One region of the Nonomuraea sp. NPDC048882 genome, then DNA from elsewhere that is predicted to be linked to it. Evidence: riboswitches for the same ligand, from Rfam matches in the RefSeq annotation. Region 1 holds a riboswitch; the other holds the start of a gene.

The links. Region 1 has a riboswitch for cobalamin ahead of AB0C27_RS48005 (CbtB-domain containing protein). Riboswitches for the same ligand answer to the same signal wherever they lie in the genome.
Region 2: it holds a riboswitch for cobalamin, as region 1 does, so the genes downstream of both, AB0C27_RS18490 (ribonucleoside-diphosphate reductase subunit alpha) here and AB0C27_RS48005 (CbtB-domain containing protein) in region 1, are expected to answer to the same signal.

The regions. Positions count from the first base shown of each region.
Region 1 is NZ_JBEZGB010000022.1:86,570-92,793, forward strand. It holds gene AB0C27_RS47995 (nitronate monooxygenase) at 1-990, shown strand, start outside; gene AB0C27_RS48000 (hypothetical protein) at 1,031-2,164, opposite strand; cobalamin riboswitch at 2,330-2,459, shown strand; gene AB0C27_RS48005 (CbtB-domain containing protein) at 2,490-2,678, shown strand; gene AB0C27_RS48010 (CbtA family protein) at 2,687-3,463, shown strand; gene AB0C27_RS48015 (histidine phosphatase family protein) at 3,469-4,035, shown strand; gene AB0C27_RS48020 (VWA domain-containing protein) at 4,032-6,116, shown strand; gene cobO (cob(I)yrinic acid a,c-diamide adenosyltransferase) at 6,119-6,224, shown strand, end outside.
Region 2 is NZ_JBEZGB010000004.1:913,590-919,813, reverse strand. It holds gene AB0C27_RS18490 (ribonucleoside-diphosphate reductase subunit alpha) at 1-745, opposite strand, end outside; cobalamin riboswitch at 848-1,044, opposite strand; gene AB0C27_RS18485 (tripartite tricarboxylate transporter substrate-binding protein) at 1,049-2,032, opposite strand; gene AB0C27_RS18480 (SAM-dependent methyltransferase) at 2,130-2,906, opposite strand; gene glmS (glutamine--fructose-6-phosphate transaminase (isomerizing)) at 2,964-4,784, opposite strand; gene AB0C27_RS18470 (hypothetical protein) at 4,796-5,071, opposite strand; gene AB0C27_RS18465 (ABC transporter permease) at 5,173-5,934, opposite strand; gene AB0C27_RS18460 (ABC transporter ATP-binding protein) at 5,924-6,224, opposite strand, start outside.

The DNA.
Region 1 (6,224 bases):
TTCGTCTGCGCGGGGATGGCGTTCGTGGCCGAGACGCCCGAGTTCGCGGCGGCGGTCACCAACGCGGGCGGCATCGGCGCGATCGGCGCCGCACTCCTGCCCCCGGACCGGCTCCGGGAGATGATCCGCGAGGTCAAGGCCCGTACGGCGGGCAGGCCGTTCCACGTCAACCTCATCACCTTCTTCCCCACCGGCGAGCTGGTCGAGGTGTGCGTGGAGGAGCGGGTGCCGATCGTCTCCTTCCACTGGGGGCATCCCCCGGCCGACCAGGTGAGGCTGCTGCGCGAGGCCGGGGTGTCGGTGTGGGAGCAGGTCGGCTCCGCCGAGGCGGCCCGGGTCGCGGTGGACGGCGGGGCCGAGCTCGTCATCGCCCAGGGCTGGGAGGCCGGCGGGCACAACTACGGCGGGCTGCCGACCATGGTCAACGTGCCCGCCGTCGTGGACGCCGTGGGCGAGCGGGCGATGGTCCTGGCGGCGGGCGGGATCACCGACGGCCGCCAGGTCGCCGCCTCCCTGTGCCTGGGCGCGGACGGCGTGTGGGTGGGGACGCGCATGGTCGCCTCGCACGAGGCCCGCGTGCATCCCGAGCACCACCGGCGGCTGGTCGCCGCCGCCGGGGACAGCGCCGTGCTCACGTCGATCTTCGGGCCGGAGTTCCCGCGGTTCAACCCCATGCGGCTCCAGCGCAACCGGGTGGTGGCCGAGTGGAACGACCGGGTGGCGGAGATCCCGGCCGATCTCGACTCCCTTGACCCGGTCGGCACCACGATCGTCCAGGGCGAGGAGGCGCCGGTACGCAAGTTCCCCCTGCTGCTGGCGGTCGCAGAGACGGAGGCCGACTGGGAGGAGATGCCCTGGCTGATGGGACAGGGCGTCGGCCTCGTCCACGACATCAAGCCCGCCGCGGACATCGTCACCGACATGATGGAGCAGGCCGAACAGGTGCTGACCGGTTTCGGGGCCGCGACTCGCGACCGGAGCCCATCCTGAAGGCGCGAACGGCGCCGCCGTCCCTTCTTGTCGTGCTTTCTCAGCGCCATTCGATGAAGGCGGCGGTGTCGCCGAGCGTGGCGAACTCTCCGGTTCGCTCGATCTTCTGGGGCGTGGATCCCGGCTTGGTGTCGCTGAGGTAGTAGTCCATCGCGGCCCCCTTCTGGGAGAGGAACGCGAACCTCCGGCCGTCCGGTGAGATCACCAGGGCGCGGTTGCGGTGGTCGTTGCTGGGGAGGATGGGCGGCCCGGGCTTCGCCCCCGGGGCGATGTCGAGCGCGGCGAACCTGCCGTTCTCGCCGCACAGCACCGTGTCGTCGTCGAGCCAGCCGTCATAACAGGCGAGGTATCTGCCCTTCTCCACGAGGTCCAGGCCCACCCCCTGGGTCTGCGCCGGGACGTCGAGGACATAGCCTTCCGCCAGCAGGCGTCCGCCGTCCGGTGAGAGGAAGGCGCTATTGGCCACCACCGCCTGGCTCGGCGTACTCCCCACCATGACGAGGTGCTGGGCCGTCCGCACCTCGAAGCGGTCGACTGCCTTGTGGTCCCCGGCGAGCGCGCGGCTCGCGATCCGGTCCTTGGTCGAGACCCCGGGGTCGTCGGTCACCTCGTACGTGAACCAGACCGCGCTCCCGTCCCGGGAGAAGGCCGCGTTGTGCTCGTGCGGGGTGTTGCCGAAGTCCTCGTTCCCGGTCAGGTCGGTAAATTTCCCCGTACGGTCGACATAGCCGACATGCGTGGCCCGGGTCTCCAGGTCTTCGGTGACCACGGCCATCTTCGTGAAGTCCTGGTCGAAGAGCGATCGGATGGCGGTCACATCCCCGGCATCAGCGGGCAGTTCATCGGGCTCGCACAGTCGTCTCACGGCGGTGTTGGGCTCGGATGCGTCGTACTCGGTAATCGCCGTGTCCGGCAGCCGGAACTCCGCGTGCGCCAGGTGTTTCCAGCTCTGCGGGTTCCAGCCGTCGAGGTTGACGACCCCGCCGCTGCCGTTCCCCCGCGTGCAGACCGCCGTGATGATCATGTTCTGCTGGGTGAAGTCCGCACTGATCGCGGTCTCCGAGGCTCTCCGACCGGTGACCTCGCGCTCCTCGGCGGCCGAGGAACAGCCGGCGAGGCTCGCCGCCAGGACCAGCGCGAGAAGGGACGCCGTCGCTCTCGGCCTGTCAATCACGCGTCTCTCCCCCATCCGACTTCGACCGGCGATCCCTACGGTGCGCCGGCGGGTGTTGAGAACGTGTTGAGCCCGCGTTGAGAGGCCGAGGAGCATCGATGCTCAGGGGCACCTGCCATACGCGCGCCGTGCCCGGTCGACGCTGGTGTGCATTGACTCGAACGGGAGGAAAGGATACGTTCCGGTAGATTTCACGGTTGTCCAAGGGAAATCCGGTGAGAAGCCGGTGCGGACGCGCCACTGTATCCGGGACTTAGATCCCGGGAGCCAGGTCGCTTGGCCGCCGTGACCTCGTTATGGGACGCGTCACCCCGAGGAGGCTCGCATGAGTGGTTTGACCACTCCGTCCACCATTCCCTTCCCCCGCCTGCGCCCTTGGCTGCTGGCGGTTCCCGTGCTGCTGCTCGTCGCTTACCTGGTCCTGATGGACAACGGCGCGGTCTCCCAGACCGGCGCCTTCCTGCACGAGCTCATGCACGACGGGCGGCATCTGCTCGGCGTGCCCTGCCACTAGGGGCCGGAATGGTACGCACGTACCTGGTCAGAGGTCTGCTCGTGGGCCTGCTGGCCGGACTGATCGCGGGCACGTTCGCCTTCGCCTTCGGGGAACCGCACGTCGATGCGGCCATCGCCCTGGAGGAGGCCGCGGCCCAGGCCGAGGCGCCGGAGCCCGCCGCCGAGGAGGCCGGGCACGGCCACGGCGAGGAGGCCGAGGTCAGCAGGCCGGTGCAGAAGGCCGGGCTCTTCCTCGCCACCGGACTGTACGGGCTGGCCGTCGGCGGCGTGTTCGCGCTCGTGTTCGCGGGCCTGCGCGGACGGGTGGGACCGCGCTCCGACGGGCCGCTGGCGCTCGCCACGGCCGGAACGGCCTTCGTCGCGGTCATCCTCGTTCCATTCGTGAAATATCCGGCCAACCCGCCTGCGGTGGGTGACCCCGACACGATCAACAGCCGCACGGTGCTCTACGTCGTGATGATCCTCGTCGGGCTGGCGGCGACGGCGATCGCGGTGGCCACCGCCCGCCGGGTCACCGCCGATCCGTGGGCCCGGTGGGTGGCGGCGGTCATCGGCTTTCTCGTCCCCGTGGGCGCGGCCTGGGCGCTGTTGCCGGCCGTCGACGAGGTGGCCGACGGCTTCCCCGCCACGCTGCTGTGGGAGTTCCGGCTCACCTCGATCGGCACCCAGCTCGTCTTCTGGGCGGCCTTCGGCGTGCTGTTCGGCTGGGCGAGCGAGCGAGCGGCACGCCGTACGAGCGGCATGCCGCTGAGCGCAGTCCCGTCGAGCTCGGGTCCGAGCTGAGCGGAGTGCTGTTCGTCCGGCACGCCACGGCGCCGGGCATGCGCGCCGCCCGCTTCCCGGCCGAAGAGGACGCCGACGCGGCGGATCTGGCCAGAGCCGCCGCGCTCGGCCCTGCGCTCGCCGCAACGGTGGCGTGGGCGTGGGCGTGGGCCGCTCCTGCCCGCGCGGCACGGCAGACCGCCGCCGCGCTCGGACTGGACGCGCGAATCGTCCCGGCGCTCGCGGAGGCGGACTGCGGCCGGTGGCGCGGCCTGCCGTACGAGCGGGTCGCGCGGGAGGAGCCGGACGCCCTGGCGAGCTGGCTGTCCGACCCGCACGCGGCTCCGCACGGCGGCGAGAGCCGGGCCGCGCTCGCGATCAGGGTGGCGGCCTGGCTCGACTCCGTACGGGAGGAGCCCGGCGGGGTCGTCGTCTGCGACGCCGGCGCCATCCGGGCGGCGCTCGGGCATGCCCTGGGGCTGGATCCGCCGGCCGCCGGCCGCATCGATCTGGCTCCTCTGTCCACCACCGAGCTGGCCGTCACGCGGGAGGGCTGGCGGGTGGCCCACGTCAACCGGAAGGTTCTGTCTTGATCGTCACCTACCCGTTCAGCGCCGTCGTCGGGCTCGCCGACCTGAAGCTGGCGCTGGTGCTCAACGCGGTCTCGCCCCGGGTGGGCGGGGTGCTCGTACGCGGCGAGAAGGGCACGGCGAAGTCCACGATCGTGCGTGCGCTGGCGGCCCAGTTGCCCGCCGTGGACGTGGTGCCGGGCTGCCGGTTCGCCTGCGATCCCGGTGCGCTTGATCCCGAATGCCCTGACGGACCCCACGAGCACGGCGCCGGGGGCGTGAGTCGCCCGGCCGCGCTGGTGGAGCTGCCGGTGGGTGCGTCGGAGGACCGTCTGGCCGGCTCGCTCGACGTGGAACGGGCGCTGACCGAGGGGGTGAAGGCGTTCGAGCCCGGCCTGCTGGCGTCCGCGCATCGCGGTGTGCTCTACGTCGACGAGGTGAACCTGCTGCACGACCACCTGGTCGACCTCCTCCTCGACGCGGCCGCCCTGGGCAGGTGCTACGTGGAGCGCGAATCGGTCTCGGTCCGGCACGCCGCCCGGTTCCTGCTGGTCGGCACCATGAACCCGGAGGAGGGCGAGCTGCGCCCGCAGCTCCTGGACAGGTTCGGGCTGACGGTCGAGGTGCGGGCGTCCCGCGACCCGGAGGAACGCGCCGAGGTCGTCCGCCGGCGGCTGGCCTTCGACGCCGACGCGGAGGCGTTCGCGGCGCGGTGGGCGGAGGAGGAGTCGGCGCTGGCGGACCGGATCGCGGCCGCGCGGGACCGGGTGCCGGGCGTGCGGCTGCCGGACGCCCGGCTGCGGCAGATCGCGACGGTGTGCGCGGCGTTCGAGGTCGACGGGCTGCGGGCCGACCTGGTCACCGCCAACGCCGCCGTCGCCCACGCCGCCTGGCAGGGGCGGGACATGGTGATCACCGAGGACGTGCGGGCGGCGGCCCGCCTGTCGCTGCCGCACCGGCGCCGGCGCGACCCGTTCGACGCGCCGGGGTTGGACGAGGCCCTGCTCGACGAGCTGCTTGAACGTACGTCGCCGGATGACGGGCCCGGCGACGACGGCCCAGACGGCGGCCCGGATGCCGGCCCGGGCAGCGGCCCGGACAGGGCTCCCGGCAGCGATTCCAGCGGAGATCCCGGCGGCGGAGGTCCGGCGGGGCCGCCGCCGGGCGGAGACGAGGGCTCGCCGCCGGACACGACCGGCGGGCCGGCCGATGGCATCCAGGGAAGCCCCGGGGACGGCCGGCCGAACGACGGCTCGTCTGATCCGCGGGACGATGACGCAGGACCGGCGACACCCGGCATCGGCGGACAGGTGGCCGGCGCAGGGGCTCCGCACCGGGTGCCGCTGCTGGAGGTGCCGGGGATCGGCGAGGGGGCGGCGGGCCGGCGGTCACGCGCACGGACCAGGCACGGCCGGAGCACCGGCGCCCGCCGCCCCTCCGGCCAGGTACGCGACCTGCACCTGACGGCGACGATGCTGGCCGCGGCGCCGTACCAGCGCGGGCGCGGGCGCACCGGACCCGGGCTGCTGCTGCGTACGGATGATCTGCGTGAAGTGGTGCGCGAAGGCAGGGAGGGCAACCTCGTGCTGTTCGTGGTGGACGCGAGCGGCTCGATGGCGGCCCGCAAACGGATGAGCGCGGTCAAGACGGCTGTGCTTAGCCTGCTGCTGGACGCCTACCAGCGTCGCGACAAGGTCGGCCTGATCACGTTCAGGGGAGCCGGCGCCGAGGTGGCACTGCCTCCGACCTCGTCGGTGGAGGCGGGCGCGGCGCGGCTTCGTTCGCTGCCGACCGGCGGGCGCACCCCGCTGGCGGCGGGGTTGATGCGGGCGGCGGAGGTGTTGCGCGTGGAGCGGCTGCGTGACCCGGCCAGGCGTCCGCTGCTGGTGCTGGTGACCGACGGGCGTGTCACGGCGGGCGGGGACGTGGACCGGGCGGCCGCCCTGCTGGAGGGCACGGCCTGCGTGGTCGTCGACTGCGAGAGCGGTCCGGTGCGGCTCGGTCTGGCGGTCAGGCTGGCGTCCCGGTTGCGGGCTCGGCTCGTCCCTCTCGACGCCCTGGCCGACCTCGGCTGCCTCGTCCGTGACCACAGGAAGGCGGTCTGATCATGCCGCGGGGAAAGCCCTCCGTCGTGCCCGACGACGGTCTGACCACCAGGCAGCGGCGTACGAGGCCGCTGCTGATCGTCCACACCGGCCCCGGCAAGGGCAAGT
Region 2 (6,224 bases), on a different contig from region 1:
CCAGGTAGACGCAGGCCGCGCCCTTGCGCCGCCCGCCCTGGTTGACCGCCGCCACCGAGGAGTCGAGCGTGCGCAGCCAGGGGACGATGCCGTTGGAGTGGCCGTTCGTGCCCCTGATGAGGGAGCCGCGCGAGCGCACCCGGGTCCACGAGATGCCGATGCCGCCCGCGTACTTGGACAGCCTGGCCACCTGCCCGTACCTGTCGTAGATGGCTTCGAGCTCGTCGCGCGGCGAGTCGAGCAGGAAGCAGGACGAAAGCTGCGGGCGGCGCGCGCCGGAGTTGAACAGGGTGGGCGAGCTGGGCAGGTACGACAGCGTGGACATCAGCCCGTACAGCTCGGCCGCCTCGGCGACGCTCTCCGACAGCCCGCAGGCCACGCGGAGCAGGAAGTGCTGGGGCCGCTCCAGCACCGCCCGGCTCTCGGGGTGGCGCAGCAGGTAACGGTCGTAGACCGTGCGCAGCCCGAAGTACTCGAAGCGGTCGTCCGCGTCGTCCGGCACTAGCGCGTCGAGCTCGGCGGCGTGCGCGGCGACGAACTCGGCCAGCCCGTCCTGGACAAGCCCGGCCGCGTGGGTGGCGGCGACGGACTCGGAGAACGTGCGCACCCCCTGACCGGCCGCCTCGTCGGCGATCTCCTCGGCCAGCAGCCGGGCGGCTACCCGGGAGTTGGCCGGGTCGGCGATCACCCTGGCGGCGGCCTCCTCGATGGCCAGGCGGCGGTCAACCTCAACGATCTGAGTCACGTGCTCTCTCTCCTCGCGAGCTCATCCCCGTGAGGGCACGCGAGAGCACGACGGCCAGGGGTCTCCCCCGCCGCGGCGCGCTCCGGCCCGCCCTCGAGGCCCTGAACACTTCACACCGCTGGCAGGTCTTCGGGCTTGCGGGCGTGCTCGATGGCTCCTACTGGCCGTCGCTTCCCGGATCTCTCCAGTGCGTATGACGGCGGTCGTTCCCGCTCACCGCTGCGGGGCAGCCCCGGAATCGCACCGGGTTCCCTTTTGCTCCGCCTCGGGTGAGGCGAACCAGCGACGACCAGGATCCTACATCTAGTGGCCGTTCCCGCAACTACCCCAGCATGTTGTGGCTTTGGTGGCGTCGATCAGACCGAGATCGCGCAGCGTCGCCCGGGTGCGGGCGATCTCCGTGCCGAGCCAGAGCGCGAAGTCGTCGCCCGCCAGCGGGATCGTCAGCCAGCCCGCCGTCCGGCAGGCGGCCTCCCACGCCCTCGACCCCAGCACCTCGTCACACATGCGCACGGCCGCCTCGCGCCGCTCCGCGGGCATGTCCTCGGGCCCGAACGCGGCCACCCAGTCGGCGAAGTCCACCCGTACGCCGCATTCGAGCAGCGTCGGCGCGTCGAGGTCGGGCACGCGCCGGGCCGAGGACACCGCGAGCGCCCTGACCCGGCCGCGGCCGATGCCGGTGCGCCAGTTGGACAGGGGGCCGGCGGCGGCGGTGGCCCGGCCCGCCATCAGCGCGGCGACGGCCTCGCCGCTGCTGGGATAGCCGGTGTAGTCGACCTGCCTGGTGTCGGCGCCGAGCGCCTTGGCGATCAGGCCGAAGAGCAGGTGGTCGGGCTCGCCCTGCGGCCCGCCGGTCAGCAGGGTCCGGCCGGGGCCGGCGAGCAGCCGGGCGCAGAAGTCGTCGAAGTCGCGCAGCGGCGAGCCGTCGGGCACGACCACCACCTCGGCCTCGCCGCTCAGCCTGGCCAGCGGGGTGCCGGTGTCGAGCAGGCTCTGGCCGTTGTTCAACTCGGCCGCGGTGAGCGCGGGCAGGCCGGTCACGGTGATCATCGAGCCGGCGCCCAGGCCGGTGCCGGCCTCGAACCCGGCCGCTCGGGCGGCTCCGGCGAACGCCTGACCGACGCGGGCCCAGCGCCGCCGGTCGGAGTTGATCGAGAATCCGGTACGCGGTGCGGCCAGGCGCTCACCCGCGCGCTCGACACCGCACCCGGCGGCGCAGGCCGCCAGGCCGAGGCCCCAGGCGATGAAGCCCCGGCGGCGCATGATCGTGCTGCCCAAATCCCCCATTACTCTAGGTTATTAACCCATTACAAGTGGCTATACACCGGGGTCCCGGTCAACACACAAAATCACTATTTTTGCCGCTTTTTCATGATTTTTAGGCTTATCTGACTTTCTTTCCGACTCCCGCCATGAGGGACGACGGCAGCGACCAGTCACCCACCAGCTTGGGCCGGTCGGGACGCCAGTCGGTGGCCTGCACGAGCCCCGGCGGCTCCAGCGGGAAATCGCCGAAGAAGGCCCGGATCTGCGCCGGTGTGCGGTCGGCCCCGTTGCGCGAGGACGATCCCCGCTGGACGCTTCTGGCCCGCTCCTCGTCCTCGATGCGGCCGAGCGTCGTCGCGTGCGAGATCACCAGATGGCTGCCCGGCGCCATCCGTTCGCGCAGGACGGCCACCGCCCGCTGCGGGTCCCGCTCGTCCGGCAGGAAGTGCAGGATCGACACCATCAGCACGGCCACCGGCCGGTCGAGGTCGAGGAACTCACCCGCCTTCGCCAGCACCTCCTCGGGATCGAGCAGGTCGGCCTGGACGAAACAGGCCCTGCCCGGCGAGCGCCGGAGCAGGACCGTGGCGTGGGCGGCGACGACGGGATCGCGGTCGACGTAGACGACTTTGGCTTCGGGGGCCACCTCGTGCGCGCTGCCCTGGGTCGGCAGCCCGCTGCCGAGGTCGATGAACTGGGTGACCCCGGCGCGGGCCACATAACGCACGGCACGCTGGAGGAAGGCCCGGTTCGCCCGGGCCAGCGGGACCGCCTCCGGGATCAGCTCCGCCAGGTGATCGATGGCCTGGCGGTCGACCGCGTAGTTGTCCTTCCCGCCGAGCATGTAGTCGTACATGCGTGCGGGATGGGGCCGGTGTTGGTCGAACTGCCGCACAGTTTGAATTTATGCCGTCCGCAGCGAGATAACGATAGTTTGGCCCGAATTAGCCTCTTACTCGACCGTAACGCTCTTGGCGAGATTGCGAGGCTTGTCCACATCGCGGCCGAGCGCCACGGCGGCGTAATAGGCGAGGAGCTGCAGCGGGATCGTCAGCAGGATGGGATCGAGCTCGATCTCGTTCTTCGGGATGACGATGACGTCGTCGGCCAGTTTGGCGTCGGGCGCGCGGTGGCCGACCATGAGCACCCGGCCGCCGCGGGCGCGGATCTCGCCGAGCGTGGTGAGGTTCTTGTCGAGCAGCTCGTCGTCGGGCACGATCGCGACCGTCGGCATGTCGGGGCCGATCAGGGCGAGCGGGCCGTGCTTGAGCTCGCTGGCCGGATAGGCCTCGGCGTGCACGTACGAGATCTCCTTGAGCTTCTGCGCGCCCTCGCGGGCCACCGGGTAGCCGCGCACGCGGCCGACGAACATCATGCTCGGGTGCTGGGCGTACTTCTTGGCCAGCTCCGCGATCTCCTCGCTCTGGGCGAGGATCTGCTCGATCTGGCCGGGCAGCCGGCGCAGCCCGTCCACGATGCGCCGCCCGTCGGCGGGCGACAGGTCGCGCACCCGGCCGAGGTGCAACGCCAGCAGCGCGAACGCCACCGAGGTCGAGGTGAACGCCTTGGTCGAGGCGACCGACACCTCGGGGCCCGCGTGCAGGTAGATGCCGCCGTCGACCTCGCGGGCGATGGCGCTGCCCACGGCGTTGACGATGCCGATCACCCGGCCGCCCTTGCGCTTGAGCTCCTGGACGGCGGCGAGCGTGTCGTACGTCTCCCCCGACTGGCTGATCGCGACGTAGAGCGTGTCGGGGTCGACGACCGGGTTGCGGTAGCGGAACTCGCTGGCCGGCTCGGCGTCGGCCGGGATGCGGGCCAGCTCCTCGATGAGCTGCGCCCCGATCTGCCCCGAGTAGTACGCCGACCCGCAGCCGATGATCTTCACCTGGCGGAAGCCCCGCGTCTCGCGGGCGTCCATGTTGAGGCCGCCGAGGTGGGCGACGTGGAAACGCTCGTCGAGCCGCCCGCTCATGGTGCGGGTGATCGTCTCGGGCTGCTCGGAGATCTCCTTGAGCAGGTAGTGCTCGTAGCCGCCGGTGTCGTAGTGGCCGGCGTCCCAGTCGACGGTCAGCGGCTCCTTGGCCGTCTCGCGGGCGTCGCTGGCGAAGGTGTGGAAGCCGTCGGCCTTGAGCACGGCCAGCTCGCCGTCCTCCAGGTGGACGACCTGACGGGTGTAGCGGACCAGCGCGGCCACGTCGGAGGCGGCGAACATCTCCTTCTCGCCGATGCCGAGCACGATCGGGCTGCCGTTGCGGGCCACCACCACCTCGCCGGGCCGCTCGGAGTCGATCACGGCGATGCCGTAGGTGCCGACGACGCTCTTGAGCGTCTTCCGTACGGCCTCCTCCAGCGACTCGTTCTCGTCGGCGGCGTGCGCGATCAGGTGCGCGAGCACCTCGGTGTCGGTCTCGGAGGCGAACACCACGCCGTCGGCCTCCAGCTTGGCGCGCAGCTCGCCGGCGTTCTCGATGATGCCGTTGTGCACGACCGCGATGCGCTCGTCCGCGGACAGGTGCGGGTGGGCGTTGACGTCACTCGGCACGCCGTGCGTGGCCCAGCGGGTGTGCCCGATGCCGAGGCCGCCCTTGAACCTGGCCGGCACGACCTTGGCCAGATCGGCCACCCGGCCCTTGACCTTGCGCACCTTGAGGCCCTTGTTGGACACGACGACCCCCGCCGAGTCGTAGCCCCGGTATTCGAGCCGCTGCAGCCCCTCCAGCAGGATGGGCGCGGCGTCCTTGGGGCCGACGTAGGCCACGATTCCGCACATCGAGGTCTCCTCTATCCGTAAACGATCCTGCGAAGCTGCCGTAGCGACAGCTCCGGCGCCGCGACCCGGCGGGCGTCTAACTCGCCGGCGATCCTGGGGAAGATCTCGTCGTTGGTGAATCCCCTGGCCTTCAGCTCCCCGTGCCGGCGGCGGACGAACTCCTCGGCCGGCTCGGAGAAGTACGACAGCACGTCGGCGACCACGCGGGCCGCCTCGCCCGGACCGAGCGGGCTCGTCCTCGTGAGGTGGGTGATGAGATCTTCGTACGGATGCCGTGTCGTGGACACAGACGAGGACACTACGGCTCTGGAGTGAGACACGCCAACATCCTGCCCGAAATCGGGCAGGATTTAACGTCAGAGGGCTCCGGAACGACCCCAGCCTCACGTCAGAGGGTCGCGGAACGGCCCCAGCCCTGGCCGAAGCGCCGGCAGGCGAACGCGCCGGCGGCCACGCCGAGCCCGGCCAGCACCGCCGCGGGACCGGCCGTGCCCGCCACGTCACCCCTGACGGCGGCCTGCAGCATGGTCGTGGCCCAGTAGCCGGGCGAGAGCGGCGCGACGGCCTGCGCCCAGGCGGGCATCAGCGCGTACGGGACCAGCGCCCCGCCCAGCGCGCTGACCGACAGGGCGACGATGTTGCACAGGGTGCTGAGCCCGCCCTGGCTGCGTACGACAGCGGCGACGGCCGTGCCGACGCACAGCAACGCGAAACACCACGCGGCCACGGCCAGCGCGAGCGGCCAGAGCGGTCCCGCCGGGCGCAGGCCGACCACGAGCACCCCGTACGCCAGCAGCACGGTCTGCTGGACGACCAGCACGCCGAAGACCGGCAGCGCCTTGCCGATCATGATCTCGGGGACCCTGGCGCGGGTGGCACGCAGGCGGTCCCAGGTGTGCCAGGTGCGTTCGGTGAGAGTGGCGGTGGCGACGTCGGCCATCGACAACACCGAGAACATCACCAGCAGGCCGGTCACCGCCTGGGTGGCCTCGCCGAGCATGCCCTTGAAGATGAGCATGAGCACCATCGGCATGACGAGGTAGCTGACGAAGTGGGCGGGATCGCGCCGTCGCAGCAACACGTTGTGCCCGGCCAGCACGATGATCCGCCGCAGTGAGGCGCGGGGGCGGCTCGGGGCTTCATGTGACATGTGACAGCTCCCGGTAGAGGTCGTCGAGGGACGGCCGGCGGATGTCGATGCCGAGCACGGGCCGGTCGAGGCCGCGCAGCAACTCGACCAGAGTGGCCGTCGGATCGGTGGTCGCCACGGCGATCTCCGCCGCGCCCTCCACCGTCACCCTGACCTCACCCGGCAGGTCCCGCAGCAGGTCGGCGGCGGCACCCCTGGCGATCACCCGCCCGTTCCCTGCCACCGCGACCGTGGCCGCCAGCTCGGTCAGCTCCGGCAGGTAGTGGGTGCAGTAGACGACGGCGGCCCCG